Regions from separate parts of the Dactylosporangium cerinum genome, predicted to be linked through region 1. Evidence: riboswitches for the same ligand, from Rfam matches in the RefSeq annotation. Region 1 holds a riboswitch; the other holds the start of a gene.
What was found. Region 1 has a riboswitch for S-adenosylmethionine ahead of thrC (threonine synthase). Riboswitches for the same ligand answer to the same signal wherever they lie in the genome.
Positions count from the first base shown of each region.

Region 1 (3,630 bases):
TGGCTTCGAAACGCTCGGCTCGACCGCAATCACTATCCGTCGCGGTCAGGTCCGTCAATCGGCTGAGTCCGCCCTCGTCCGAGCGTGGAAGCGCTCTCTCAAACGCAGCCGGACCGACACCGAGCGTTACCGATGCCGGCCGGTTGCGCGAAAAAATCAGCCATCAGCTCAAAAGCCCAGCCTCGCGCACGGACTTCAGGGACGGCTTCACCCGGTGCGACGGACCGACCGTGCCGGCGACCGCGTCGAGGGTCTTCAGCCCGTCGCCGGTGTTGAAGATGACCGTCTCCTTCGCCGGGTCGAGCTTGCCGGACTCGACCAGCTTCTTCAGCACCGCGGCGGTGACCCCGCCGGCGGTCTCGGCGAAGACGCCGGTGGTGCGGGCGAGCAGTTCGATGCCGGCGCGGATCTCCTCGTCGTCCACGTATTCCATCCAGCCGCCGGTGCGCCGCACCGACTCCAGCGCGTAGACCCCCGCGGCCGGGTCGCCGATGTTGAGCGACTTGGCGATGCCCGTCGGCTTGACCGGGACGATCTCGTCGGTGCCCTTGTGCAGCGCCACCGCGATCGGGTTGCAGCCCGCGGACTGTGCGCCGAACACGGCCCACTCCGTGTCGGGCACCAGGCCGATCTCGACCAGCTCGCTGAACGCCTTGTCGATCTTGGTGAGCAGCTCGCCGCTGGCCATCGGGATGACCACCTGCGCCGGGATCCGCCAGCCGAGCTGCTCGGCGACCTCATAGCCCAGGGTCTTGGACCCCTCGGCGTAGAACGGCCGGACGTTGACGTTGACGAACGCGGTGTCCTCGAACTCGTCGGTCTCCGTCAGCTCCGAGCACAGCCGGTTGACGTCGTCGTAGGACCCCTCGATCGCCACGACGTCGCCACCGTAGACGGCGCTCATGACGACCTTGCCGGGCTCCAGGTCGGCCGGGATGAACACGGTCGACGGCACCCCGGCCCGCGCCGCGTGCGCGGCGACCGAGTTGGCCAGGTTGCCGGTGGAGGCGCACGAATAGCGGGTGAAGCCCAGCGCCTTCGCCGCGGTCAACGCCACCGAGACGACCCGGTCCTTGAACGAGTGGGTCGGGTTGGCCGAGTCGTCCTTCACCCACAGCTGCCCGGTGATGCCGAGCTCCTTGGCCAGCAGATCAGCCTTGACCAGCGGGGTCAGCCCCGGGTCGAGGGTGACGCGGCTGGCGGGGTCGGTGCCGACGGGCAGCAGCGGCGCATAGCGCCAGATGTTCTGCGGGCCCGCCTCGATCTGCTCCCGGGTCACCCGGGCGAGCGCCTCGGCGTCATAGCCCACCTCGAGGGGACCGAAACACTCGTAACAGGCGTGCTGCGCAGCGAGCGGGAACTGGGCGCCACAGCCACGGCACACCAGGTGGCGGGCGGGGGAGTCGGTGAAGACGCTGAGCGTCGAGGTCATGGAGGCCTTCCTCTCATCTTCCCCAGGTGCATGGCCTTGCGCACCGGGACGGATTTGGCACCTACCGCGACCGGCCTCAACGTCGAGACGCGTCGCAGGGGTTGCCGGGGCTTCATCGGGCCGTATCCCTCTGCCCCTCTGGATGAGGTATTCAGTTGTGACGTGCGTGTTTCCGATTGTAAGGGCCGACACGGCCGCGGTTGTATGAGTCATCTCACGAGATGGACCTGACTACGGTTTCACTCATGCATCCCGACGCGGCGGCCTGGTTCGCCAAGCGCACCTCGACCTGGCGTGACTGGCCCATCGCCGACCTCCAGAGGCGCAAGGGCGACACCCGGGTCAGCGTCGTGCTGCCCGCGCTGGACGAGGAGCCGACCGTCGCCGAGATCGTCGCCGGCGTGCGCACCCTCATCCCCCTGGTCGACGAGGTGATCGTGGTCGACTCCGGCTCCGTCGACCGCACCGCCGAGGTCGCCGCCCGGGCCGGCGCCGCCGTCCACCACCGCGACGACATCCTCCCCGCGACCGGCTCCCGCCCCGGCAAGGGCGAGGTGCTGTGGAAGGCCCTCGCCGTGGCCACCGGCGACATCCTCGTCTACGTCGACGCCGACCTCACCGACTTCCGCCCGCACTTCGTCACCGGCCTGCTCGGGCCGCTGCTGGAGGACCCCGCCACCCTGATGGTGAAGGCCTTCTACGACCGCCCGCTGCTCGACGTCTCCGCGGCCGGCGGCGGCCGGGTCACCGAGCTCGCCGCCCGCCCCCTGCTCAACGCCTACTTCCCCGAGCTGGCCGGCGTCGTGCAGCCCCTGGCCGGCGAATACGCGGCCCGGCGCACCCTGCTGGAGTCCCTGCCGTTCGCGGCCGGCTACGGCGTCGAGACGGGACTGCTCATCGACACGTTCCGCAGCGCCGGCCTCGACGCGGTCGCCCAGGTCGACCTCGGTCAGCGCACCCACGGCCACCAGGACACCGCGGCGCTCGGCCGGATGGCCGCGACGATCCTGCACACCATCCACACGCGCGTCTTCCCGGGCCGGTCCTCGTGGCCGACGCTCACCCAGTTCGAGCGCCACGACGTCACCGTCACCCCGGCAGATCACACCATCGCCCACCCGGACCGCCCGCCGATGCTCACGGTCCCCGGCTACCGCCCGTCCTGACCTTTCCTGCTCCGGTCCGCCGTGGGCACGACCGTCGCTCCCGTCAGCCACCGGTCAGGCCTGGACGGCCTTCCCTGCCACCTCCGCGGACAGTTGCGCGGACACGACCTGCGGTCGTGACCACGACCGGCCGCCTCCGCGGCCCGGCCGTCCGCTACGCGCACCCGACGCGACCTACGGCCGCAGCTACGCGCACGGCGGGGTCAGCGCCAGGCGGTCGCGGAAGCCTCGGGGGTGAACTGCCACAGCGTCGCGGTGGTGATGCCGGCGCCCAGCAGCGCGACCGCGACGGCGGCCCACTCCGCGAGCAGCAGCCACACCGGCGTGTCGATCACCGCGGTCGGCGGCTCACCGGTGAGCGACCCGACCGTGACCACCGCCGCGACCAGGGCGATCAGCACGAACGCCAGCACCGCGGTCAGCCGCAGCGCCCAGTGGCCGAGCCTCCTGCCGGTGGCGAACAGCAGGGCACAGACCAACACCAGGGACGCGACCGCGGCGGCGGCGAACGCGCCGATCAGGGTGAAGATCTGCGCGGTGAGCGCCTCGGCCGGGCCGTTCATCATGTTGGACGAGGCCTCGTACCTGGTCCAACCGGCGATGTTGGACTGGTCGTAGTAGAGGGTGCCGGACAGCACGGCGAGGCCGAGCACGAGCAGCCACGCGCCACGAAGCGCCGAGGTTCGCATGGACCGGCACCCTACCGGTCAGTACGTGAAACCGGTTCAGCTGACCACGTCTTTTCGCAGGAACCGCCACCACGCCAGGGAGAAGAAGACCGTCGCGTACGCGAGGGAGGCGATGCAGCCCTTGACGATGTCGTCGGTCTGCAGCGGGGTGGAGAGCAGGCCGAGCCACGCGTCGCCGTAGTGGGTCGGCAGGAAGTTGCGGATCGTGCCGAGCGCGGTGATCTGGTCGAGGATGTTGGACAGGATCTGCAGCAGCACCGCGCCGCCGACCGCGCCGAGCGGGGCGTCCGTCGACACGGACAGCAGGAACGCGAGCGAGGCGACCACCAGCAGCGACACGCAC
Region 1 is NZ_JBHSIU010000028.1:411,821-415,450, reverse strand. Features, by position in the region: gene thrC (threonine synthase) at 164-1,432, opposite strand; SAM riboswitch class I at 1,443-1,581, opposite strand; gene ACFPIJ_RS24635 (glucosyl-3-phosphoglycerate synthase) at 1,678-2,598, shown strand; gene ACFPIJ_RS24630 (hypothetical protein) at 2,802-3,287, opposite strand; gene ACFPIJ_RS24625 (ABC transporter permease) at 3,324-3,630, opposite strand, start outside.

Region 2 (3,630 bases), on a different contig from region 1:
CCGGGCGCCGGTCACGTCCTCGAGTTCCCGCCAGAGCCGCCGGGCCTCCCGGGCGAGTCCGATGTGGACTGGGTCGGGGTAGGACAGCCGGAAGATGCGGGACGCGCCGTGTGACGCGCCGTTGGTGTGGCCGGCTTCGTACTGCTCCAGCAGCGCCACCCGCATGCCCCGGCGGGCGAGCTGCCAGGCGGCGGCGGAGCCCATCGCCCCGCCACCGACCACCACGACGTCGAGCTGTGTCATCGCCTCAACCCAGGATTCGTGCGGCGCCGTAGCCGCTGGCCAACACCGAACCGGCGGCGAAGCGGCCGGGAGCGAACTGGGCGAGGCCGGGGTCGGCGTCGGCGATGAGCAGCCGGGCCACGTGGTCGCCCCAGACCGGGGCGAGCTTGAACCCGTGCCCGCTCGTCCCCGCGTCGACGTACACCCGGGAACTGACCTGCCCGGTGACGGGTTGCCAGTCGGGGCTGACGTCGTACAGCGACGCCCAGCCGCGCTCCCGCACGGCGCGGCCGCGGATCGGGGCCCGCAGCGCGGCGCGGACGGCGAGCCAGTCGAACTCGTCGTCGGTGATCGCGGTGGCGTAGTCGTCGGGGTCGGTTGCCGTGGTGGGTGCGAGGGGGCCGAGGAGGTAGTGCCCGGCGCCGGCGGGCCGGGAGTAGTAGCCGTGCTGGACGTCGATGAGGACGTACGGCACGGCCCGTGGCGCGTCGGCGGGCGCGTGGCCGAGCCCGGCGACGACGTGCCGTTCGGCGGTCAGCGGCAGCGTGACGCCGACCTGAGCCAGCAGCGGGACGGTCCACGGTCCCGCGGCCACCAGCAGCCGCTCCACCTCGTGCCGCGTGCCGTCTCCGGTGACGACCCGTACTGCGTGGGTGCCCTCGCTGATCTCCCGGACCGGGGCGTGTTCCAGCAGCACGGCGCCGTGCTCGACGGCGCGGGCCGCGTAGCCGAGCGCGGTGCGCCGCGGGTCGGCGTAGCCGGCCCGGTCCTCCCACACGCCGACCGCGGTCCCGTCGAGGTTCAGGTACGCGAACCGGTCCGCCAGGTCGTCCGGGCCCAGGACGGTGTGGCCGATCCCGGCGGCGGCGAGGCCGGCGGCGGTGGCGCGCACGCCCGTGACGTCGCCGGCGCCGTGCAGGTACAGCCCGCCGGTCTGCACGTAGCCGCTGTGGCCGCCGACGCGGGTGTCGAAGTCGGCGAGGATCTCGGTGCTGTCCCGGGCGACCCCGGCCAGGAACGGGTTGGTGTAGTAGGACCGCACGACGCCGCTGGCCTGCCCGGTGGGGCCGCCGACCCGCTCGCCGCGCTCGAACACGACCGTCGGCACGCCCCGGCGGGCCAGGTGGTAGGCGGCGCTGAGGCCGTGCACGCCGGCGCCGATGATGCCGATCTCGGCGCGCCTGCCGCCGTTCATCGCCGGCACCCGGGCGCTGGGTTGGGGATGCCGTGCATCAATCGCGCGGCGGGAAGGGGGTTGGCTGGGTCATGTGCTCTCCCTCGGCCGAGGCCCGGGGCGGTGCGGGCCGCATGCTTACCGCACGGTCGTTGTGCGGTCGTGTCGTCACCCGGGGCACCCCGTCGCGGTGGAGGGTTGCCGGCCAGCTAGCCGGGGCTGGACGCTGGCACTCGTAACACGGACGTTCACCGCCAGCCCAGTGGTCTGACATCAGCAACGATAAAGGTCCACAGCGCGAATGTCTACTAAACCCATAGGATTACCGTGCGTCCGAGATCACAGGGTCATGGACAAGCGGAGCAGTGCTCCGTAATATCGGAGCACTGCTCCGATTCGAGAGGTGCCCGATGACCAAGGAACTCCACGAGTGGCAGGCCCGCTCGGGCGGCTACGTGCCACGACCCAGCTTCGAGGCGTACGCGGAGAAGTACGCGGACTACTTCGTCATGCAACGCCGCGACGGGATCATCGAGCTGCGGATGCACACCGGCGGCGGGCCGGCCCAGTTCGGCTTCGCCACCCACAACGCCTGGGGCCAGGCCTGGCAGGAGATCGGCAACGACCCCGACAACGAGGTCCTCATCCTCACCGGCACCGGTGACCAGTGGCTCGCCGCCGGCGCCAGCCCCGCCCCCGACGAGGCGACCAGGGAGCTCATGCGGCAGCCGTTCCCGAAGGACTTCGCCTACGAGCACACGTACTACGACGCGACGAAGCTGCTGGAGAACTTCATCTTCGGCATCGACATCCCCACCATCGCGGCGATCAACGGCCCGAGCATCGCGCACACCGAGTTCGCGCTGCTGTGCGACATCACCCTCGCCGCCGAGACGGCGACCATCATCGACCCGCACCTGCCGACCGGCGTGGCCCCCGGTGACGGCCAGCAGCTGACGCTGCAGGAGCTCATCGGGACCAAGCGGGCCGCCTACCACCTGTACACCGGCGAACCGATCACCGCGCGGCTGGCGCTGGAACTCGGTCTGGTCAACGAGGTGCTGCCCGCCGAGCGGCTGCTGCCCCGCGCGTGGGAGCTCGCCGAGACCATCATGAAGAGCCCCCGAGCCGCCCGCCGGCTGACCCACGCGATCGTGCAGCGGCCCTGGAAACGCCGGCTGGTGCACGACCTCGGCTTCGGCGTCGCTCACGAGATGTTCGGCATCTCCGCCGACCGGCTCCTTGGGTAACCGGCTTGTACGATGCGCCGGTGGGCGACGAGCTGCTTGACGACTTCATCCGCGCCGACCGCGAGCGCGGCCTGGGGGTCTACGGGATCCACCTGCACCGCGAGGGCAGCCCGCCGGTCGAGCGGCGGGTCCGCTCCGACGACCGGGTCAACCTGTACTCGGTCGCCAAGACGTTCACCTCGGTCGCGCTCGGGCTCGCCGAGGCGGAGGGCCGGCTCACCCTGGAGGACCGGCTCCTGGACCACTTCCCCGAGCTGCGGTCCGTGGCCGCCGACGGGGTCGAGGCGGTGACGCTGCGGCAGTTGCTGACGATGTCCAGCGGCACCAGCCACGAGTGGTTCGCCGACCAGCGCGTCGACGCCGCCGACCTGCTCCACGAGATCGTCGCCACGCTGCTGGACGCCGCGCCCGGCACGCGGTTCGCGTACACGGACTCCGGGCCGTATGCGATCGGCCGGGTCATCGCCAGGGTCACCGGCGCCGACCTGCGCTCCTACCTCCTCCCCCGGCTGTTCGCACCGCTGGACCTGCACAACCCGGCCTGGCACGCGTGCCCGCTCGGGTTCCCGTTCGCGGCCAGCGACCTGTTCCTGCGCACCCACGAGCTGGCCCGCTTCGCCCAGCTGCTGCTGCAGGAGGGCGAGTGGGACGGCCGCCGGCTGCTCCCCGCCGACTACGTGCACCGGCTGACCGCCGACCCGGCCGACACCAGCGCCATCACCGAGGGCGAGCGGTTCACCCACGGCTACGGCCTGGGCGTCTGGCTCGACCGGTCCCCCATGTTCCGGATGGACGGCCGCTACGGTCAGTACGCCGTCATCTGCCCCCAGCTGCGCGCCGCCGTGACCGTGACCGCGCACTCCGAGCGCGAGGTCGAGCTGCTCGACGCGATCCACGAACTGGTCGTCGACCGCCTCGAATGAGCCTCAGGTGAGCCACGGCGCGAGGAGGGTCGGATCGGCGACGGCGGACCGGACCTGACCG
Region 2 is NZ_JBHSIU010000041.1:599,669-603,298, forward strand. Features, by position in the region: gene solA (N-methyl-L-tryptophan oxidase) at 1-243, opposite strand, end outside; gene ACFPIJ_RS31805 (NAD(P)/FAD-dependent oxidoreductase) at 248-1,417, opposite strand; SAM riboswitch class IV at 1,526-1,637, opposite strand; gene ACFPIJ_RS31810 (enoyl-CoA hydratase/isomerase family protein) at 1,807-2,646, shown strand; gene ACFPIJ_RS31815 (serine hydrolase domain-containing protein) at 2,667-3,569, shown strand; gene ACFPIJ_RS31820 (VOC family protein) at 3,573-3,630, opposite strand, start outside.
Region 2: linked by a shared signal. The riboswitch ahead of ACFPIJ_RS31805 (NAD(P)/FAD-dependent oxidoreductase) and the one ahead of thrC (threonine synthase) in region 1 are both predicted to bind S-adenosylmethionine.